One region of the Mycolicibacterium llatzerense genome, then DNA from elsewhere that is predicted to be linked to it. Evidence: predicted binding sites of a transcription regulator. Region 1 holds the regulator's gene; each other region holds the start of a gene.
The links. Region 1 encodes LexA, which represses DNA repair genes until DNA is damaged. Its sites were predicted from a motif close to CGAACANNTGTTCG; they were not measured.
Positions count from the first base shown of each region.

Region 2: a site for LexA is predicted at 5,471-5,484, ahead of A7G45_RS13905 (error-prone DNA polymerase). Genes of this name have one in related genera too.
Region 3: a site for LexA is predicted at 2,141-2,154, ahead of A7G45_RS08495 (HNH endonuclease signature motif containing protein). Genes of this name have one in related genera too.

Region 1 is NZ_LXOV01000012.1:854,353-861,845, reverse strand. Features, by position in the region: gene A7G45_RS19040 (LGFP repeat-containing protein) at 1-889, shown strand, start outside; gene lexA (transcriptional repressor LexA) at 956-1,645, opposite strand; gene A7G45_RS19030 (LysM peptidoglycan-binding domain-containing protein) at 1,897-2,370, shown strand; gene nrdR (transcriptional regulator NrdR) at 2,482-2,946, shown strand; gene A7G45_RS19020 (alpha/beta fold hydrolase) at 2,953-3,975, opposite strand; gene A7G45_RS19015 (proteasome assembly chaperone family protein) at 4,017-4,958, opposite strand; gene A7G45_RS19010 (trypsin-like serine peptidase) at 5,203-6,003, shown strand; gene sthA (Si-specific NAD(P)(+) transhydrogenase) at 6,000-7,415, opposite strand.
Region 2 is NZ_LXOV01000001.1:2,811,931-2,819,423, forward strand. Features, by position in the region: gene A7G45_RS13870 (TIGR00366 family protein) at 1-7, opposite strand, end outside; gene A7G45_RS13875 (SDR family NAD(P)-dependent oxidoreductase) at 326-1,150, shown strand; gene A7G45_RS13880 (VOC family protein) at 1,199-1,579, opposite strand; gene A7G45_RS32520 (AraC family transcriptional regulator) at 1,652-2,491, opposite strand; gene A7G45_RS13890 (GNAT family N-acetyltransferase) at 2,635-3,876, shown strand; gene A7G45_RS32695 (histone-like nucleoid-structuring protein Lsr2) at 4,019-4,396, shown strand; gene A7G45_RS13895 (nitroreductase/quinone reductase family protein) at 4,511-4,939, shown strand; gene A7G45_RS13900 (BlaI/MecI/CopY family transcriptional regulator) at 4,962-5,390, opposite strand; gene A7G45_RS13905 (error-prone DNA polymerase) at 5,499-7,493, shown strand, end outside.
Region 3 is NZ_LXOV01000001.1:1,724,581-1,732,073, forward strand. Features, by position in the region: gene A7G45_RS08480 (alpha/beta hydrolase) at 1-277, opposite strand, end outside; gene A7G45_RS08485 (TetR/AcrR family transcriptional regulator) at 381-986, shown strand; gene A7G45_RS08490 (DEDDh family exonuclease) at 1,050-2,048, shown strand; gene A7G45_RS08495 (HNH endonuclease signature motif containing protein) at 2,158-3,564, shown strand; gene A7G45_RS08500 (carotenoid oxygenase family protein) at 3,630-5,075, opposite strand; gene A7G45_RS08505 (hypothetical protein) at 5,218-6,498, opposite strand; gene A7G45_RS08510 (hypothetical protein) at 6,495-6,905, opposite strand; gene A7G45_RS08515 (hypothetical protein) at 6,902-7,087, opposite strand; gene A7G45_RS08520 (hypothetical protein) at 7,084-7,493, opposite strand, start outside.

The DNA.
Region 1 (7,493 bases):
CGACTACGACGACCACGAGTTCGGCGACGGGGAGTACGGCGACCCGCAGTACGCGGACGGCGGCGTCGACAGCGAGTACGCCCCGGCCGATGAGGGGGAGTACGCCGACGAATTCGCCGCCGAGGACCAGCAGTTCGACAATCCGCACGGCGGCCCGGCCTTCCAGAGCAACCCGGATGTCATCGACACCGCGCCGACGGTGTACCCCGATTTCACGGCTGAGCAGCCCGCGGACCAGGTGTCCGAGGGCGAGGGCGAGACCGCTGCAGAGGCAGAGGTCGCCGAAGAGGTCGAGACCCCCGAAGACGTGCCGGCTGACGAGGTCCACGAGGTGGCGGAGCCTGAGGAGCACGGCGACGACGAGCCCGCCGACGAGCCGACGGTCTCGGTGCAGCTTCCGGACGCATTGCGTCGTGGTGGCGCGGCGGCGGGCCTGACGGCGGCCGGGCTGGCGGGCTTCGCGGGCCTTCGGCCCCGGAACCCCGGCGACCGCGTGTGGGCTGCGCCGGCTGCCGAAGAGCAAGCCGACGAGCCCGAGCCCGAGGAACAGGTCCTCGAACCTGAGCCGGCCGATATCCCGGCAGACGAACCGCCGGCCGAGCCGTCCGCAGACGACACGCTTACCGACGACACGGCTGCGGAGGACGCCGCGGCGGCCGGTCCGGCCAGTGGCCGGCACCATGCCCTGGGGGCGGAAGAGCCCGAGACGGCGCAGATGTCGTTCCGCGTCGCGACCGGTGCGGAACCGCCCGAAGGTTATGGCATCAAGGCCAACACCAAGTCAGGCCTGTACTGGGTGCCGGGCTCTCCCGGATACGACGAAGCCGACGTCGAAATCTGGTTCGCCAGTGAGGAATTCGCGGTCACCAATGGATTCGTCCGAGGCTGACGGCACCGACGGCTGAGCCCCGCTGCGAGCGACTGCAGCGGGGCTCACCTATAGGTCTGGCAGGCGTCAGATCTTGCGGATGACGGTCACGACCTTGCCGAGTACGACGGCGTCGTTGCCCGGGATCGGATCGAACGCCGGGTTGTGCGGCATCAGCCACACCTGGCCCTTGGTGCGCTTGAAGGTCTTCACGGTGGCTTCGCCGTCGATCATCGCCGCCACGATGTCGCCGTTGTCGGCCACGTTCTGCTGCCGCACGACGACCCAGTCGCCATCGCAGATCGCGGCATCGATCATGGACTCGCCGACCACCTTCAGCAGGAACAACGAGCCTTCGCCCACGAGTTCACGGGGCAGCGGGAAGACGTCTTCGACGGCCTCTTCGGCGAGGATCGGGCCGCCGGCCGCGATCCGGCCGAGCACCGGGACGAAGGTCGGTTCGGGCAGCGCGTCCGAACCGGCGACATCGGTGGTGACGGTGGCGCCGTTCGTCTCGTCGGTGCCCCGGACATCCACGGCGCGCGGGCGGTTCGGGTCGCGCCGGAGATAGCCCTTCTTCTCCAGCGTGCGCAGTTGGTGAGCCACCGAGGAAGTGGAGGTCAGGCCGACCGCGTCGCCGATCTCCCGGATGCTGGGCGGGTAGCCGCGCGTGGTCACCGACGTACGGATGACGTCGAGGATGGTCCGTTGACGTTCGGTGAGGCTGCTGGACCGTCCGCCTGGCTGGGCGTCCGGGGTTTCGGTGCTGTCGCTCATAGGGACGAATCTAGCCCAGTGCACACGATTCATCAAACATGTGTTCGAGATCGGGTCGGTCGGCGTGTCGCGCCCGAGATCTGGTCGTGACGTGGCGAAAGCGGGGCCGAAGTCGCGGAACGCAACTTGTCGGTGGGTCGTCGTATCGTTCGCAACAGTTCGATCACATGTTCTACCGTTCGAACGTTTGGGCGATATAGTCGAACATACGAGCTATCGAACCTATGTACGAACTCCCGAGAGGAACCGACATGACCACCATCACCCGCGAATACCCGACCGACGTCGTCGTCCGTGCCGTGCCTCGGCGCGCAGATGTGAATCGGCACCGCCAGGCCCGGCTGCGGCCGGCCGGTTCCCGTCCCTCGGGTGCGGCATTCCGGCACCGCGGTACCGGCGTGCTGACCTCCCGCGCCTCGCATCGGAGCAACCCGATCACCCCGCTGACCACGGTGATCCTGGCCCTCGTCGCGGCGGGGATCACGGTGTGGCTGGGCCTGGTGGCGCAGTTCGGAGAGGCCGTCCAGCCGACCGCATCGACGGCATCGGTGCCCGCGCAGCTCGCCGTGGTCCGGGTGCAGACCGGTGAGTCGATTCAGCAGGTCGCCCGGCGGGTGGCTCCCGACGCGCCCGTCAGTGCCGTCGTCGACCGCATCAAGGAACTGAACAAGCTGCCCTCGGTCGCCCTGGACGCCGGGCAGACGCTGATCGCCCCGGTCGGCTGAGGTCAGCCCGTGCGCACCCTGATCGGCACGGCGCCCGGCCGCGCCCGAGCGGCACGGGTAGGCTCGAGACCGTTCGAAACGGTCGATTGTCGGTGCGGCGAAGGAGCGGTGATGCACTGTCCGTTCTGCCGGCATCCGAACTCGCGTGTGGTCGATTCACGAGAAGCTGATGAAGGGCAGGCGATTCGGCGTCGCCGGTCATGCCCGGAATGCGGTCGCCGGTTCACCACGGTCGAGACAGCCGTGGTCGCGGTGGTCAAACGAAGCGGCGTCACCGAGCCGTTCAGCCGGGACAAGGTGATCAAGGGTGTGCGGCGCGCCTGCCAGGGTCGGCAGGTCGACGACGATGCCCTGAACCAACTGGCGCAGAAAGTCGAAGATGCGGTGCGGGCCACCGGATCCCCCGAAGTGCCGAGCCACGAGGTCGGATTGGCGATCCTCGGTCCTCTGCGTGACCTCGATGAGGTCGCCTATCTGCGGTTCGCGTCGGTGTACCGCTCGTTCTCGTCCGCCGAGGACTTCGAGCGCGAAATCGAGGCGCTGCGTGCACACCGCGGCGTGACGTCGCCGGGCTGACGGCAGCTAGGTCGCGCTGCGTTCGTCGGTCTCCAGCGCGTCGAACACCGCGGCTTTCATGTCGAACGAGGCATCCATCGTCTTTGTTGTGACGCCGGCCTGCAGCAGGCCGCGCAGGGCATCGCGGTCGTAAACCGACGGCGCGGTCGTGTCGATGAAATTCTCGACGAGCTCCACGAATCGATCGGGGTCGTCATGAAATGGGAAATGTCCCGAGTTGTCGAAGAACTCCAGCCGGGAACCCGGCATCGCGGCGTGCGCCAGTTCTCCGTGGGCGGCCGGGATGACAGCGTCGTGCGTGCCCCAAACCAATTGCACCGGAATGGCTTCGGTCAAATAACATCGGTCCAACATCGTGACCACCTGGCCGCGCCAGTCGACGACCGCGCGCAGGGTCCGGCCGAAGGCCGATGACGCCCGGGGTTCGGGCAGATCGTTGAGTATCCGCAGCATGTTCGGTAGATCGTGACCCAGTCCGGTCGACCCGAGTACGGCGCCGCCGAGACGCCCGGCGAGCTGAAGCGCGGGCAGTACCAACGGAATTCGCAACAACGCCAGGGCCTCGGTACCCAACGGCATCGACGCGACCCGCAGTGCGATGTTCACGTCGCGGGTGACACCGCCGGCACCCACCAGCACCAGACGATCGATCAGTTGCGGGAATTGGTAGGCGAATTGCATGGCCACGCCGCCGCCCAGCGAATGCCCGATGACCGTCACCCGTTCGATGTCCAGCACGCTGAGCAGGTCCCGCATGCCGTTGGCGTACGCCGCCACCGAGTAGTCGGCGCGCGGTTTGTCCGACTGGCCGTGTCCCAGCAGATCCGGGGCGATGACGGTGAACCGCTGGGCCAAGCGCTTCTGCACGGTTTCCCACGTGGTGGAGTTGTCGCCGATCCCGTGGATCAGCAGGATCGCCGGGCCGGAGCCTGCCACCCGAAATGCCCGTCGGTAGCCGTGGATGGTGCGGAATTCCAGGCGGGGTGTCACGTCACGCACAGAATGCAGGGTGGGCTTTCCGTCGGGCATCGTCGCTCCTTCCCATCGTGTCGGCGGGCCGACCGCGTGGGTCAGTCGCCGGCGGTGCCGTCGTCGCCGGGGCGGGGATCGGTGAAACCGTCACCCGACTGTTCGGCGAGGAACTGTTCGAACTGGGCGCCGAGCTCGTCGCCGCTGGGTAGTTCCTCGTCACGTGCCAGCAACGACCGATTCTCCTGAGCAGCGACGAACGAATCGTACTGTTGTTCCAGTGCACTGACCACTTGAGCGACTTCTGAGCTGGCCTCCACCTGCTCGCTGATCTTGGTGTACACCTCGGCGCCCGCCTCCGACAGCGCATGCAGCGGAATCTGCAGCGACGCGATCCGGGACACCTCACCCAGCAGAGCTTCGGCGGCCGGCGGATACGCGGTCTGCGCCAGGTAGTGCGGCACATGCACGGTGAAACCCAAAGCCTCATGGCCGTGCTGAATCATCCTGTACTCCAACAGGTTCGACACACTGGCCGGAACCTGCACCTCGCCCACCCACGGCGTGTGTTCGGCGATGAGCTCCTTGTTGCCGGCGTGAGCGGTCATGGTGACGGGCCGGGTGTGCGGGACCGCCATCGGGATGGCGCCCAGCCCGATGACCTGGCGAACACCGAGCCGTTCGGACAGCAGCCGCACCGCCGTGATGAAACGCTCCCAGCGCAGATCCGGCTCCATGCCGGCGAGCAGCAGGAACGGCGTCCCGGCGGTGTCGTGCAGCGCGTACAGGTTCAGCTCGGGGTCGTCGTACTTGGTGAAGTGGTCGGTGGTGAACGTCATGAGCGGGCGGCGCGAGCGGTAGTCCAGCAGTTCGTCGATGGCGAACGAGGCGACCAGCTCGGTGTCGAGCGTGTTCTTCAGGTGCTCGGCGGCCAGCCGGATGGCGTGGCCCGCGTCGGAGAAGCCTTCGAGGGCGTGCACCATCACCGGTCCGCGGCCGTCGGCGGCGGACAGTTGGGGTGCGGGAAACTCCAGCTCGTACATGCCGCTCTGCTCGGGCTGGTACTGCTGGCCCTGGCGGTCGTCGGGCCGCTGGCCGCCCGCGTCGGGCGCGTTCCCGTCGTGCTCGCTCACCTTCACACTCCTTGCCGTACTGCGTGCCACACCGCGCTGGATGTGTCTCCTTACAAGTGTCGCGCATTCTCGCGTTGTTCCCGGTGCCGCCCCGCAGTTCGCCATGGTGCACCAGGTGCTGCTCTGACAGTTGGTATCGGGCAAGATCGGTCAGATGTTGGGCACCCGGCTGGTCGTGAGCGCATTCGTCGCGCTGCTGGCCACTGCGTGCAGCCCACCCACGATCAAGGCCGACCCCCGTACCGGTGACGTCGGTGCGGTCACTGCGGGTTCGGCCGCTGTCCCAGGGCCCCGCCCGGACCCGCGCGTCGGTGCGGTGTTCCTGGGGAGCGATTCGGTGCACACCTGTAGCGGCGCGGTGCTCGATTCGCTGGCCGGGAATCTGATCATCACCGCAGCACACTGCCTGGATGCATCGTTCGACGCGACGTTCGCGCCCGGTTACCGCAGCGGCGTCCCCGGGGACTTCTGGCACATCGACGCGGTGTACCTCGACCCGCGATGGGTCCGACGCCAGGACCCGGCCGCGGACTTCGCGATCGCCCGGGTCAGCCACGGCGGCGCGGCCACGACCGACACGTTGGAACATGCCGCCGGGGGCGGCTTCGTGCTCGGTGCGGCACCAGGCCCGGACGTTCCGATCACGGTGACGGGATACCCGCTCGGTGACGGCGGCGCGCAGGTCAGTTGCAGTGGGCCGACGTCGCGTCCGGACCGCGGGTTCCCGGCGGTGCGCTGCCCCGGGTTGGTCGACGGCACGAGCGGCTCGCCGTGGGTGTCGGCGGCAGAGATCAGGGGAGTGGTCGGCGGCCTGCAGGGCGGTGGCTGCAGCGGCAACGAGCTGTCGTACTCGTCGCCGTTCGACGTGCAGATCCAGGTGCTGTATCAGCGCGCCCAGGAGGGTGGCCCCGCAGACCGGGCCACCGGTGCCCCCGACGACGGCTGCAGCACCTAAGTCTTGAACTGATTCAGTGCCCGCAGCTTGTTCATCACGTCGAGGGCGGCGACCTTGTAGGCCTCGGAGAAGGTCGGGTAGTTGAAGACGGCGTCGACCAGGTACTCCACGGTGCCGCCGCAGCCCATCACGGCCTGGCCGATGTGGACCAGTTCGGTGGCGTTGGAACCGAAGATGTGCACGCCGAGCAGGGTGAGGTCCTCGGTCGACACCAGCAGTTTGAGCATCCCGTACGAGTCGCCGGCGATCTGCCCGCGGGCCAGTTCCCGGTAGCGCGACACCCCGACCTCGTAGGGGACCGAGCCGTCGGTGAGATCGACCTCGGTGGCGCCGACGTATGACACCTCGGGAATGGAGTAGATGCCGATCGGCTGCAGCTCGGTCATGCCCTTACCCGGTTCACCGAAGGCGTGATAGGCCGCCAGTCGGCCCTGGTCCATCGAGGTTGCGGCCAGCGCGGGGAAGCCGATGACGTCACCGACGGCGTAGATGTGGTCGACCTTGGTCTGGTAGTTGTCGTCGACGAAAATCCTTCCGCGGCTGTCGATCTCGAGGCCGGCCTGTTCGACGTCGAGGTGCTCGGTCTGCCCCTGCCGGCCGGCTGAGTACATGACTGTCTCGGCGGGGATCTGCTTCCCGCTGGCGAGCGTGGTCAAGGTACCTGCGGGACCCACGTCCACTGCGGTCACCTCTTCGCCGAACCGGAACGTCACGGCAAGGTCGCGCAGGTGGAACTTGAGGGACTCGATGATCTCGGAATCGCAGAAGTCCAGCATCGTCGGACGCTTCTCGATCACGGTGACCTTGGTGCCGAGCGCGGCGAACATGGACGCGTACTCGATGCCGATGACTCCGGCGCCGACCACCACCATCGACTGCGGCAGGCTCTTGAGGTCCAGGATTCCGTCGGAGTCCAGGACACGCTCTTCGTCGAACTTCACCCCGGCCGGGCGTACGGGCTTGGTGCCGGTCGCGATGACGACGTATCGCGCGGTGATGGTGACGTTCTCGTCGCGGGTGGGGTCCTCGATGACCAGGGTGTGCGCATCGAGGAATCGCCCGTGCCCTTCGAACAGCTCGACCCCGTTGCGCAGCAGCTGGTTGCGGACCACGTCTTGTTCCCGGCCGATGACGTGGGTGGTCCGGCGCAGCAGATCGGCGGGGGTGATCCGCTCCTTCACGCGGTAGCTGGACCCGTACAGTTCGCGCTGGCTCATCCCGGTCAGATAGACGACTGCCTCGCGCAGCGTCTTGGACGGGATGGTCCCGGTATTCACGCAAACCCCGCCGAGCATGCGCCCGCGCTCGATCACTGCGACGGATTTTCCCAGCTTGGCGGCGGCGATGGCGGCCTTCTGCCCACCCGGGCCGGATCCGATGACGACGAGGTCGAACTCCTGCGTGGAACCCATGACAGCCAGGTTGGCACGGTGTGGGCGATCACGCAGCCCGATCGTCGGCGAACTTTGCGGAAACACCTCGGTCGGCGC
Region 2 (7,493 bases), on a different contig from region 1:
ACTGCATGATGCCGCGACGTTCGGGCTTGGTCTTCGCCGCCGCACTTACGCCGCTCGGGTCGTCGCTCATTCGATCTACCTCCGGAAACGCAGTTTTCCTCAATAGACCGGGGTAGGAGGTCCTTTGCCGTTCTGAAACGACGAGGGATTGCTCCGCGGTGGTGCACTTTGCACATCAAATGTTGATATTTGGGATACGTGCACCTTTCGCCCAGTGCGCTGGTCCGCTGATCATCAGTGCCGACGTACTTGACACTCACAGCCGACGTGGCTCTGTTCAGGTCCGGCGAACTCGCCCCGCAGTCCCACCTCAGGAGGTACACACGTGAGCACGTCATTTGAAGGAAAAGTCTGCGTCATCACCGGCGCCGGGTCGGGCATCGGCCGTGCGCTGGCGGTGCGTCTCGCCGCCAAGGGTGCGAAGCTCGCGATCTCCGATGTAGACGTCGACGGCCTCGCCGAAACTGAACGCCTGCTGCGGCAATTCGGTGTCGTGGTCAAGGCCGACCGGCTCAATGTCGCTGAGCGCGAGGCTTTTCTGCTGTATGCGGACGATGTCGCCGGCTACTTCGGCAAGGTCAATCAGGTATACAACAACGCGGGTATCGCGTTCACCGGCGACGTGGAGCACTCGGACTTCAAAGACATCGAGCGCATCATGGACGTCGATTTCTGGGGCGTCGTCAACGGCACGAAAGCGTTTCTGCCGCACCTGATCGCCTCCGGCGACGGCCACGTCATCAACGTCTCGTCTCTGTTCGGCCTCATTGCGATCCCCGGCCAGAGTGCCTACAACGCAGCGAAATTCGCCGTTCGTGGGTTCACCGAAGCGCTGCGTCAGGAGATGATCGTGGCGGGTCATCCCGTCGCCGTGACGTGTGTGCATCCCGGTGGTATCAAGACCAACATCGCGAACAACTCGACCGCAAGCGAGGGACGGGATGCGCAGCGGCTTGCCGAGGTCTTCAACAAGCGGCTCGCCCGGACGAGCGCCGAGGCTGCGGCCAAGACCATCACCGACGGGGTCGACACGAAGAAGGCCCGCGTGTTGATCGGTCCCGACGCGATCGCGCTGGACCTCATGGCGCGGGTGCTGGGTTCGGCCTACCAGCGCCTCGTCGCTGTCGGGGCCGGCCGTCTGCTGAAGTAGGCGCAGCACATAGTCGAATCCGTAGCGGGACAGCTGATTCCGGATCGTTCAAGAATTCCGTGGTTGGCGCCGTCGACCAATTGAACCGTTGGTCGGAGGCTGATGCAAACCGAACGCCAACCCCTGATCGTCAACGCAGTTGGCGAACCGTCCAAAGCCGGGTTCTTCGGGTGAGGGATCTGCGGCGTTGCCACCGAGCTCGCGCACCTTCGCGATCGCTTCGTCGATGTCATCGACCGCGAAGTACGTGGCAAGGGTGCTCTTCTCTACACCGTCGTGGAGACCGCCACGGATGGTGGGAGTCTGGATGACGGCTTGATTGCCGTTGCCGAAGCTCTCGAAGGCCCAACCCAAAAGCGTCCCGAAGAACACCTGAGCCTTCTTTGCGTCCGGTGCGCCGATCTCGATATGGGTTACTTCGCCGGTCATTCAGGTTGCCTCTCTTCGTCGTTGCGTCCGAGGCTACGAAACGCACGCACCGCCGCATTGGAGAAAAGTGACCTACATGCCCTCCGGCGGCCACGCGGATCCGAGCCCGCCGCCGGTTCCATTGGCGGCCGAGACCGCGCCCGGTGTGCACTCGGCGAAGCCGGCAAAGTCGCGATGCATGTGCGCCTGATCGAAGTAGCCGCAGTCAACAGCGACCCGTGCCGGCGCCAGACCGTTGCGGAGAAGTCTTGTGGCGCTTTCGAAACGAAAGAGACGGGCCGCCACCTTCGGTGTCACGCCGAAGGCGCGGTCGAACTTGGCCGCGAAATGGCGTCGGCTCCAGCCGATCTCTTGGGCGATCGATTCGACGCGAACCCGACCCTGATGACGTTCGATAATGTCCCAGGCCCAGCAGAGTCGCGGATCGACCGGAGAGCCGCCGCTTGGCTGAAAGTACCCGTCGATGATGTCGAAGACGTCGGCCCAGTCCGGTGTCATGGCCAGCCGGTCATGGATTTCCTCGGCTCGCCGGCCGATCAGCTCGTCGAGGGGAACCACTCGTTCATCGAGGTCTCCCAAGGCCGTCCCGAGGAAGGACGCAGCATCCTGCGCCGCGAGACCGATCTCGACGCCGCGGAACGATCCATGCTGGTCGACAAACAGCGGTGCGGCGCGCGGCCCGGCCACGAACGCCCCGACGTGGGCCGCGCCGGTCGGAGTTGATGTCGTCACCGTCATGGTCGCGTCGAAGACCATCACCACTCGAGCACACGGCGTGGCCCACTCCACGGTCCGGCGAGGCTGATCGAGCCGCTCGGCGAAACCGGCGTAGTACTGGGCTCGGGCACCAACCGATCGCGGCCGGCGCCAGGCGAGCTCCCAGCCGTCCCCGTGAGATGTGTGCACGTCCACAGCCCACACTGTGCCACCTGGCGGCAGCCTGTGTCAGGGACACGGCTCCCGAGTTCCCGAGCTCGGGCCGAGGCGTTCAGTCTTCGTTTGCTGCAACGAAATTCGGATGACTTGCCACGAGGCTGTGTGATATCCGTTGGAACATGACTGATTTGACGCTGCGCGCTGTCAGCGACAGTGACGACTTCGATGCGTTCATGGCCGCGTCGTACGGGGTGTTCCTGCAGGATCCGCGGCAGGACGAGATCGACCTGATGCGCGCGTTCACCGAGTACGACCGCATGTTCGGCTTCCACGACGGCAGCCGTTGGGTTTCTACTGCCGGAGACTTCGGCAAGCAGGTGGTGCTGCCCGGCGGCGGGACCGCAGCGGTGGCCGCCGTCACCGCTGTCACGGTGTCGCCCAGCCACCGACGTCGTGGGCTGCTCACGGCGATGATGCGCCACCAGCTCGACGACATCCGGTCACGGGGTACCGAGGCGCTGGCCATGCTGTTCGCATCGGAGGCATCCATCTACGGGCGCTTCGGCTACGGGATGGCTGTGCCGATTGCGGAGCTTTCCGGCAAGGTACGCGAACTGGGCTTCCGCCCGGACGTCCAGTTCGGCGACGGTTCGGTCACCCACGTCGACGCCGAGACATTGATGGCCAGCGCGCCGGAGATTCATCAGCGAGCCATGATGCAGCGGCCCGGCGTGATGGAGCGGCCGCGCCCGTGGTGGGACAACTGGATCCACGACAGCGAGGAAAGGCGCAAGGAGGCCAGCAAGATTCGCTTCCTCCTGCATCGCGAGGCCGACGGCACCGCCAGCGGATTCGCCATCTACCGGCCCAAGAACAGCTGGACGGACCGCGGCCAGCCCAACGGTGAACTCCAGGTCCAAGAAGTACAGGCCACCAATCATCGTGCGTACGCACAGATTTGGCGCTATCTCCTGGATATGGATTTGGTCAGGACCTTCGCCTACGACGGTGCTGCAGTCGATGAGCCGCTCCGCAGCTTGGTAGCCGACCAGCGTGCGCTGGCGTGCGAAGCGCGGGACGGCGTGTACGTCAGGCTGGTCGATGCGCGTCGCGCACTGACGTTGCGCAGCTACGCCGCCCCTGTCGACGTGGTGCTGGATATCACCGATGAGTTCTGCCCGTGGAACGCCGGCCGATGGCATCTCCGTGGCGGTCCCGACGGTGCCGAATGCGAAAGCACCACGGCGCCAGCCGATATCGCCGTCTCGGTGCGTGACCTCGGTGCCTGCTACCTCGGCGGGGTGAGTCTGCGGGCACTGGCGAACGCGGGGTTCGTCGAAGAGTTCACTCCGGGGTCGGTGCACCGGACCGCGGTCGCGTTCGGCTGGCCCGTCGCCCCCGGGGTGCCCGACGACTTCTGAGGTTCATCTTCGGATTCGGGCCTATAGCACTTGCTCAGCTGAAATAAAAGAGGCGAAGGCGCGTAGCCGGTCTCGTCGTGCTCCGCTAGCTTGTCTTGGCAGATGTTGCCTGGTGCCGCGGATTACGGGGGTGAATGTTCCAGTGGCGAAACGGTATTCGACTATGTGGACCGACGATTTGGATGGTTCCGTGGCAGCGACGACGCTCGAGTTCTCCTTCGACGGGGTCGCTTATGCAATTGATCTGTCCGAGGCGAACGCGCTGCGTATGCGTAGCTGTTTCGAGCCGTACATCCGGGCGGCCAGCAAGGCCAGCCGTTCCCGCGGACGAACGGTCTCGCTTCCGGAGCAGCCGCCATTGGAAATGCAGCAAACGCACGCTCGGCGAGCGCGTGAGTGGCTGCGATTGAACGGCCATGAGGTCGGTAGTCGTGGGCGCCTTCCGCAAGAATTGCTGCAGCGATATGAGTCGGCCCGTGACGGGGCACGGAGGGTTCGCGTCCAGACCAGGCTTGGCTGATCCGCGGGCCCGTGGGTGAGCGGCAATCATCGATTGACGTATACCGATCGGTCTACTATGTTGGTCTAGAGGTCACCAATCAGGTGGTCGCGTGCTTCGACTACGGAGACGGTCATGACGAATGCCAACCCGGACAAGACGTTGCGAAAGTTCCGCAGAGAACGGGCGATCGGCCGCTATCTGCTCAACCCCGCTGTGCAGGGGTTGAGCAGACTCGGTGTGCGCACCGCGTTGGCCACGGAGCTGGAGACCATTGGTCGTAAGACCGGGCAGCTGCGTCGCGTCCCTGTTTCGGTGCAGTTCGACAACGAGGGCGCATGGGTGATCTGCCAGCACGGTACCCGGTCCGGTTGGGGCAGCAATATTGCGGACAATCCGAATATCCGTGTGCGGCAGGGAGATCGGTGGCGCAGCGGGGTCGCGGAATTCAGGCCGGACGACGACGTCGTCGCGCGCGCTCGGAAATTCGGCCGGGTTGGGGCCGGGGTGGTGAAGGCGCTGGAAACCACTCCGGTGTCAGTCCGGATCGACTTCACCGACTGAGCGGATTCGAACGCCACTCCGGTCAGGCGGTGAGCCGGGGTGCCAAACGCACTGCGGGAACACCGGTTTCGGAAGCGCGCGGGTCCGCCGTGGCCAGGGCGCGGCGAAGTACATCGATCTCGTCGGCTGCGACCTGCGTGACGAAGTGCACCAGCGCCGCGTGCCTGTCGCTCTGATCGGAAGCCTGGCCGAGCGCGTCGACCATGAGGCCCGCCACCAGCTGATCTCGACTGTGCGATGCGACGTAGCGGTGTGCACGATCATGGCGCAGTTGCCGGACCACGCCCTTACCTGCGAGCCTGCGCAGCACCGTCATGACGGTGGTATACGCGAGCTTGCGTTCCGCGCAGATGGCGTGATGGACCTCGCGAACGGTCTGCGGCGCGTCCGCGCCCCAGAGGTGATCCATCACCTCGCGTTCCAGATTGCCCAAGTGCCTCAGCCTGGTCATCTTCTGTCCCTCTCCGACGCCTCGGAGATCTAGTCGCACGAGAGCCGGCGGAGTTCCCGCGGATTTCCACATCTGGCATTCGAACAAAGTTTCGAATACTCTGATCTGGTGGGTTGGCACAACGGGCCGCCGAGCTGGGCGGAGATGCAGCGGGTGCTCGAGGGCAAGCCGCGGGTGGCTGGTGCATCCCCGGAATCGCCGGCCGACGGCGGCGACAGCCCGGCCTGGTCGCGCAAACGCGGTGACTATCAACCGGTGGACCGCCCGGCCCGGCCGGGAACGTCGGTGCCGTACGCCGAGTTGCACGCCCATTCTGCGTACAGCTTCCTCGATGGCGCCAGCACGCCGGAGGAACTGGTGGAGGAGGCCGTCCGGCTGGATCTGCGGGCCATCGCATTGACCGACCACGACGGGCTCTACGGCGTCGTGCGATTTGCCGAGGCCGCCAAGGAACTCGACATGGCAACGGTTTTCGGGGCCGAACTCTCGCTCAGTAACACTCCCCGCACGGAGTTGCCCGACCCACCCGGTCCGCATCTACTGGTCTTGGCCCGCGGCCCCGAGGGGTACCGGCGGCTGTCCCGGGAATTGGCTCGGGCGCATCTGGCCGGCGGCGAGAAGGGGGTGCTCAGTTATGACCTGGACACCCTCACCGAGGCCGCCGGCGGGCATTGGCAGATCCTCACCGGCTGCCGTAAAGGCCATGTGCGCCAAGCTTTGTCGACGGGAGGGGCGGAGGCCGCGGACAAGGCGCTGGCTGATCTGGTGGCCCGGTTCGGCGCGGACCGGGTGACTGTCGAACTGACCCACCACGGGCATCCACTCGACGACGAACGCAACGCCACGCTGGCCGCGCTGGCGCCGCGGTTCGGCCTCGACGTCATTGCCTCGACCGCCGCGCATTTCGCCGCACCGTCGAGGGGGCAGCTGGCGATGGCGATGGGGGCGATCCGGGCCCGCAACTCGATGGATGAGGCTGAAGGCTGGCTGGCCCCGCTGGGCGGGTCGCACCTGCGGTCCGGGGCGGAGATGGCCCGGCTGTTCGCCCACCACCCGGGAGCGGTCACCAACGCTGCCGAGCTGGGGGAGCAGTGTGCATTCGAATTGCGTTTGATCGCACCGAAACTGCCACCGTTCGACGTGCCGGAGGGGCATACCGAGATCAGTTGGCTGCGGGAGTTGGTGGCGGACGGGACGGCTCGTCGCTACGGCTGGAAGCCGGATGCAGAGCGGGAGAAGGCGTACCGGCAGATCGAGCATGAGCTCAGAATCATCGAGCAGCTGGAGTTCCCGGGCTACTTCCTGGTGGTGCACAGCATCACCGAGTTCTGCCGGGACAGCGACATCCTGTGCCAGGGCCGTGGGTCGGCGGCGAACTCGGCAGTCTGTTACGCCCTGGGGATCACCAATGTCGACCCGGTGGCCAACGAGCTGTTGTTCGAGCGGTTTCTGTCCCCGGCGCGCGACGGCCCGCCGGACATCGACATCGACATCGAATCGGACTTGCGCGAGAACGTCATCCAGTTCGTCTACGAGAAGTACGGCCGGGACTACGCCGCGCAGGTGGCCAACGTCATCACCTACCGCGGCCGCAGCTCGGTGCGGGACATGGCGCGGGCGCTCGGTTTTTCGCAGGGGCAACAGGATGCCTGGAGTAAGCAGATCAGCCGGTGGAACGGGCTGGCCGAGTCCCCGGACGTCGAGGACATTCCCGAGGCGGTGATCGACCTGGCGCTGCAGATCAGGAATCTGCCGCGGCACATGGGCATTCACTCCGGCGGCATGGTGATCTGTGACCGCCCGATCGCCGACGTGTGCCCGGTGGAATGGGCGCGGATGGAGAACCGCAGTGTGCTGCAGTGGGATAAAGACGACTGTGCGGCAATCGGTTTGGTGAAGTTCGACCTGCTCGGGCTGGGCATGCTCTCGGCGCTGCACTACATGATCGATCTGGCCAGGGAACAGAAGGATCTCGAGGTGGATCTGGCCAAGCTCGACCTGTCCGAGCCCGCGGTGTACGAGATGCTGCAACGGGCCGACTCGGTCGGAGTGTTCCAGGTCGAGTCCCGGGCGCAGATGGCCACGCTGCCGCGGCTGAAGCCC
Region 3 (7,493 bases), on a different contig from region 1:
CCGCCGACTTCCAGTCGGCGAGCTGGGTCTTGATGTCGAGCAGCTGCCGGGGCTGGCCGCCGCTGGCACCGAAATGCCGGTAGTCGAACACCAGGCATGCATAGCCGGCGGCGGTGAACCGTTCGGCGAACGCGTCCAGGCGCTGTTCCTTGACACCGCCGAGGCCGTGGGCCATCACGATGATCGGCCGCTTCCCGGTGGCGGGGGTTGTGGGTGTGTACAGCCAGGCGGCGCAGGTGCTGTCGCCGGAAGCGAAGGTCAGGTCGGTTCGGGTCATGCACACAGATTATGGATGTCCATCCAAAGTTGTAAGTACATACAACTGTGGCACCGGTTACACTATCGACATGGCGATGGAGAGCCAGGCTGACCTGGAAGCGATGACGAGGACCCAGCGCAGGGCCGCGGCCAATCGCCGCGCTGTCGTCGACGCCGCGCGCGAGATCGTCGCCACCGAGGGCGTGCACGGGCTGAGTCTCGAGGCGGTTGCCGAGCGTGCCGACGTCGCCGTACAGACCATCTACAACCGGGTCGGCGGGCGATCAGCGCTGCTCACCGCGGTGGCCGAGCAGGCGATGGAAGAGAGCCGGGTGTACATGGACGCGGCCTATGCCGCCGACGGCACCGTTGAAGAGCGAATCATGCTGGCGGCCAGCGCCTATGCGCGCTTTGCCCGCGAGCGTCCCCACGAGTTCCAGATTCTGGTCGAGCCGCCCGACGAGCCGGACGCGGTGAACCGCATCGCCGAGCTGACCCGGACGCAGAACGCCAAACTCGCGGCAGTGCTGCGGGAGGGCGTCGAATCGGGGCTCGGCCGCGCAGACTTGGACCCCGACGACCTGGCCACCGTGTTCTGGGCGACCCTCAACGGTCTGCTGGCTCTGGCGTGGCGTCCGGGCGCGCTGCGGTTCGGTCCTGAAGAAGTCGACCGACTGCTGGCTGCCTACCTCGCCACCGTCGCCGACGGTGTGCGCCCCCGCGCCTGATTCGGGCGGCGACACGCTGCGGTGCCCACCGAATCTGTCAGGGGGCCGTGCCATCCTTGCCACGTGGACGAAACCAACCTCGGCTGGGGCCGACCGGCCACCGAGCCGGGCGCGGGTTGGGCTGTCGTCGACGTCGAGACGTCGGGTTTCGATCCCGGGCATGCCCGGGTCATCAGCGTCGCGGCGCTGGCCCTCGGGGACGACGGGAACGTCGAGCATTCGTTCAGCAGCCTGCTCAATCCGGGCGTCGATCCCGGTCCCACGCACGTGCACGGGCTGACCCCCGAGATGCTGGCCGGCCAGCCGACCTTCGGTGAGGTCGTCGGCGATCTGGCCGCCGTGCTGTCCGGCCGCACTCTGGTCGCCCACAATGCCGGCTTCGACTACGCCTTCCTGGCTGCCGAATGCGAGCGCGTCGGCGCCGTGCTGCCCGTCGACAACGTCATGTGCACCGTCGAGCTGACACGCCGCCTCAACCTGGGCACTGAGAACCTGCGTTTGGAGACCCTGGCGACGCACTACGGCGCGACGCAGATCCGCCCGCACGATGCCCTGGACGACGCCATGGTGCTGGCCCAAATCCTCAAACCGGCACTGGCCGCCGCGCGTGAGCACCGGCGTTGGCTGCCGATCCGCAACGTGGGCCGCAAGCGCTGGCCCAGCGGCGCCATCACCCACGACGAACTCCGGCCGCTGAAGGTCCTGGCGTCGCGGCTCCCGTGCGCCTACGCCAACCCCGGCCGGTTCGTGCCGGGACAGCCGCTGGTGCAGGGCATGCGGGTGGCGCTGTCGGGCGAGATGCTGCGCACTCACGAAGAAGTGATCGAGCGCATCGTGCACGCGGGACTGTCCTACTCCGACAGTGTCGATGCGCAGACCTCGCTGGTCATCTGCAACGAGCCGGCGCCTGCGCAGGGCAAGGGTTACCAGGCCAGGGAGCTCGGTGTGCCGCTCGTCTCCGACGCGGACTTCATGGCGCTGCTCGGCCATGTGGTCGGCGGCTCGGACGTCGAGGAATTCGTCGACCGGACACCGGCCGGCGACCAGTTCATGTTGTTCTAGCGGTCGCTTGCCAAAAAACTTTGGTCACTTTGTTTGCGCTGGTCACGATAGGTAACTAGCGCCACATTCCCGACGGTTTCTTGTCGGTGTCTCGAACTAGTGTTCGAGTATGGACATTGCCAGCACCGCCGCCGTGGAGGAGGTCTACACGGACCTCGACACGGCACAGGCGCGGGTTGCGGCGGTGGACTACATGGCGTTGTCGGTGCCGGAGTTGTTGGCGGTGCAATCCCACCGTGAGCAGATGCGGTGCGCCGCCCAAGCCGTTGATCATGCCGTGGTGGCCGCATTGCAGGCCCAAACCACCGCACAGGAGATCGGGGCGAGAAACTGGGCCGACGCGATGCGTGCCCGGGACCGGCTCAGCAGCGAGGAGGCTCGCCGCCGGGTCCGGCACGCTGAGTTGTTGGGCCCGCGGCGATCGTTGACCGGGGAGCTGTTGCCGCCGCTGCGTCCGCATGTCGCTGCCGCCGTGGCTGCGGGAGCGATCAATGCTGATCATGTCGATGTCATCGAATCGTTCTTCGCGAAACTGCCCACCTGGGCCGGCCTGGACACCCTCGATGAGTGCGAACTGGCGCTGGTGGCCGCCGCCCGCAACCTCACCCCGGAAGGGTTGCGGTCGGTGGTCAAACGCAAGCTCTACGAACTCAATCAGGACGGCCCCGAACCCGATGACCGCGACCCCGAACCCGACCGGGACCGTGCCCTGGTGCTATCGAAGCAGGCTGCCGATGGCAGCAGTGAGCTGCGGGGTCGGCTCACCCCGACAGCACGCGCGGTCTATGAAGCGTTGATGGTCAAGTACGCGGCCCCTGGCATGTGCAACCCTGCCGACGAACACCCCTGCACCTCGGGAACGCCCACCCAAGAGCAGATCGACAACGATCACCGCACGCTAGCTCAGCGCCAGCACGATGCCTGGGAAACGATGGGCCGACTGCTGTTGTCCACTGATCTGGGTGAGCACAATGGCTTCCCGGTCACCATCGTGGCGACCTGCACTCTCGAACAACTCGAGCAGCGCGCCGGGGTCGCGCAGACTCACACCGGCAGCTCCCTGCCGGTCAAGGACCTGCTGAACCTGGCCGCGCAGGCCGGGGCGTCCTGCTATCTCACGGTGTTCGACAACCATGCCGATGTTCCGCTGTACATGGGTCGGGCGCGGCGCACCGCGACCACCGGCCAACGTCTGGCCCTGTTCGCCCGCGACAAAGGCTGCAGCCGCCCGGACTGCACACGGCCCGCCGCCGACTGTCAAGCCCACCACGCGGTCGCCGACTGGCGCGACGGCGGCCAGACGAACATCACCGACCTCACGTTGGCCTGCGGACCCGACAACCGCCTGGCCACCGACGGCGGCTGGACCACAGAAATGCGAAACGGCCGCGCGCACTGGACTCCACCACCACTACTGGACGTCGGCCAACCCCGCACCAACACCATCTACCAACCCCAGCTCTACCCCACCGAGGGTGAAGATGGTGACGGCGAAAGTAACAGTCCGACAAACTGATTCAACATCGCAGCGACCGACCGGTTGCGGCGTGGCACGCGGGTGCCCGGGGCCCGAAGTGGACGTCAGCCTGCGATGCGCCGGCTGAACGTGCCGTGGAACCCGATCGGCAGATGGTGCTCCAGATGCGCGGTGGCCAGCGGGCCGTCCTCGATGGTGCGGGCATCGAAGATCGCCAGTTGCGAACGGTGGCTCGGCAGATCGTGATTGAGCACCAGCAGCCAGCCGTCATCCTCGGCGGCCGTGCGGGAGCGGGGTACGAACAACGGCTCGCCGGTCTGGGCCAGGCCGAAATCGAAGGTCGTCCGCGTTCCGGCGGCGTGGTCGAACTTGGTCACGGCGTTGTAGTGGCCGACGTCCTCCGTGGCCGCGGCGGCATACGTGAAATTGTGTTCGCACGTTGACCGACGCCAGTCGTACTGCGGGAATTCCATTGGTGCACTTTCGGATAACACGGTTTCGGTCACCCGCCCGGACTTGCTGATCCGGAATCGGGACAGCCGCCCCGATGGCCATTGATCGATGGTCAGGTGTGCGCGCGGGTTGGTCGGATCCGCCGGTTCCTGCCATGTCTTGCCCAGTTGCCCGAAGATGTCCGGGTCGTCGAACCGGACGAACTCGACCACGGTGTCCGTGCCGTCTTCAAAGGCATTGGTGACGTGAATATGTGCCATCGGTTCGTGCTCGATGACGCGAGGTTTGGAGCCATCACGCGGCACGATGGCGAACCGCGTCGACCCGTTGCGGGCTTGGTAACTCAGGGATTGCTCCAGCGACCGGGTCCGTAGAAACGTAGGGATGTTGGGTCGCAACGGATCCAGGACGAACACCAGGTTGTGTTCGGTGAGGGCGAAGTCGTGATTCCAGACGAAGTCCCACAATGGAAGTGAATTGATCTGGGTATTCCGGCCTTTCGCGTCCACGCGATAGCACCGCAGCCGTGGGGTGGGCAAGAGGTCGAAGCCGAAGTTGAACACCTCGCCCGTGCGTGGATCCCATTTGGGATGGGCGGAGAACGCGCCGAGATATCCGAAGCGATCACCCTCGAAACGCTTGTACCCCAGGGTTTCCAGGCTGTCGGGATCGATCTTGTACGGCGGGCCGCCCTCCCATAGTGCCAGCAGGTCACCGCAGATGTTGGCCATGTTGGTGTTGCCGGTGTTGGCCGGCGGTTGGAGATTGCCGCGCAAAGTCGGGGCGTTGGTCGTGATGCCGCGCTGGCTCATCTGGTTGCCGCTGCGGTACTGGCGCGTGCGGACGTAGCGGTTGGTGAAGCGGACGGTCTTACCGTCGAGCACGAACCGCGACACCATGCCGTCGCCGTCGAACATGGTCTTGAGGACGGTGTCGCCGACCTCGAACTTTCCGGGGCCGACGCGGAACAGGGTGCCCGTCAGGTCGGCCGGCAAGGTCCCGTCGACGCGTTTGACCTGGTAGTCCATTTCGTCATAGAGGGACTCGAACGGACGGCCGTGCAGTTGCTTGAGCGTGGGCTCTGCGGTGGTGGTCATGCAACCCCAATCTGAGGACGGATGTCCTCAGTTTCGTGTCGCGCCCCGACGATGTCAAGGTTTCACGCCGAATGGCCACCTGTGACACGGAAGTCTCGGGGGTTCGTGCGATAGCTGGCCACTCGGCGGAGCGGGCGGTGAGCTATCCGCCGAAGAGCAGGTACAGCCCGGTGAACGTGTAGCCGACCATCACCAGCATCATCGCCAGCTGCCCGGTGAGCTGATGCCGCTTGGGCAGGATGCGCAGCGCACAGTCGTGGGCGGCGACGACGCCGGCGATGTGCCCGGCCACCACGAACAGCACCTTGGTCGTGGCCAGCACCGAAGGGTGCAGGGACAGTACGTAATAGACATGCGCGTCGTGCAGGCCGAGCAGCAGGTAGACGGTCTGCTGGCCCTTCTCCACGAGGTAGGTCAGGTAGTGCGCGAACACGTAGCCGATGACGATCGGGATGAGGGAGTGCGCCAGCAATCCGGGCAGTTGCCGGCGCCGCACCCGGTCCACCCCGCCGGTGGCACGGGCGGCGAGGCTGAACGTCAGTGCGACCATCGTGACAAACACCGCCAGCCCAACGGTTTTGAGTGCCGTGGCCTGCCAAGCGCCGTTGGTGTGCGCATCGACGAACCCCCGCCACGCCGGCGTCGCCGAGAAACTGTCGAAGGCCGTCGAGCCCAGCAGCACCGCGAGCACCGTTACCGTGCCGGGCCGGATGGGCAGCGTGGGCAGGTGGTTGAACGGATTGCCGATGGCGATCTGGCCATCGGCGTTGCGCCGCACCGGTGCGCACCGCGACGCCACGACGCTGTACACCTCGAACGGGTCGGCGTGCGAGCACCAGCGGGTGCCGCACGTCATGGCCCCGGCCAGTGTCACCGCAAGGTAGGCCAGCAACCAGATACGCACGGCGCCAACAGAACCCGGGTCGGGGCTGGCCAGCTCGAGCCAGACGAACGCGAACAGCCCGGCGGCCGCAGGCCAGTAGCCGAGGCGTGCGGGATACGCATCCCGGCTCAGTCGCAGCAGCCGGGCGATGGTCCGCACCGGCGACAGCACCCGCCACACCGGGCCGAAAAGCACTGACAGCGCAACGATTCCGACCCACAGCAGCACATAGAACACGCCTGGTAGCGGGTTGCCTGATCCGGGCGGTCCGACGATCGACGCCACGAAGACCCACCCCGCGAACGCCAGCGCCAGCAGGCCGACCGTCCACCGGGTGACGGGCGCGTCCACGGCCGTCGTCACCCAGCGCGGCAATGCCCGCCCCGGTGTCTCGGGATTGAACCGTGGCTTGCGCCAGGCCAGCGCCACCACCGCGAAGGTGAAGGTCAACGCCCACGCCGCGCCGATCAGGGCATAGGTGAGCGGGATCGGAAGATCACTGGATCCGCCCAGCCCGTGCGCCAGGACGGCCGAGGTCACTGCACCGTGATGGTGGCGACGGTCTTGTCCAGGTGGTGCAGTTCGACGTCAACCTTGCCCGGCACGTCCACCGTGAACTGGAACTGCTGATCCTTCTCCGCCTTGATGGTGAAGGTGTGCTCGGGATTCGAATGCACGTGCAGCTGGTCGGCGGCGTCACTGTTGACGCGGACGATGATCGGCTGGCCCAGCTTGGCCTCCACCTGCTGGTTGAGCGGTGTCGCGGTGCCGCCGGCGATGGTCACGTCGATGTAGACGCGCGCGGGCGGGGCCTGCGGATTGCTCAGTTGCGTTGTGGCCGTTGCCGAGGCGCTCGACGAGCCGCTGGGCGCCGTCTCCTTGTTGCTGCAGCCGGCGAGCGCCAGGGCCACGACGCCTGCCACGGCGAGGGTCTTCACAAAGGTCACGCGGAACCGTCCTCATCGGTCGAAACTGCTGTCTCCGAATCGGATTCGGCACCGTCGGAGCCGGCGCTTTCTTCTGCTCGTCGGTCCTTCATGGCCACCCAGGCCACGACCCCGGCGACGACGAACGCAGGGGCAAACGCCGGCAGTGCCAACAATAGCGAGTGATCGGCCAGATAGGTCACGGCTGTCCGACGGGTTCCTTCGTCTCGGCGGCGCTGAATTGCTCACGCGAATTGATCCGTCCCGCACCCCAACTCAGCAACGCGATCAGGATCAGCGAGCACACCAGCACGATCAGGGAGGCTGCGGAGTACAGCCACGACGGCACATCCAGGTTGCGCTCGCGCTGCAGGACCTGGATCTCCTCCATGAAGTTACGGGTCGTCGAGAGCGCCGGCGTCTCCTCGGCGCCGATGCCGGGGTCGGCGGGCAGGAAGATCGGGACGGCGGCCATGGTGCGTCCATCTTGCACGCGCAGCACCGTCTTCCAGGTCCCCCATACCGGGATCGGCCGCGTGGACCGGTAGTGGCCGGGGCCGACCTGCTGCAGGTGATCGACCACCAGACCGCGGTCATGGGCGAGCTTGC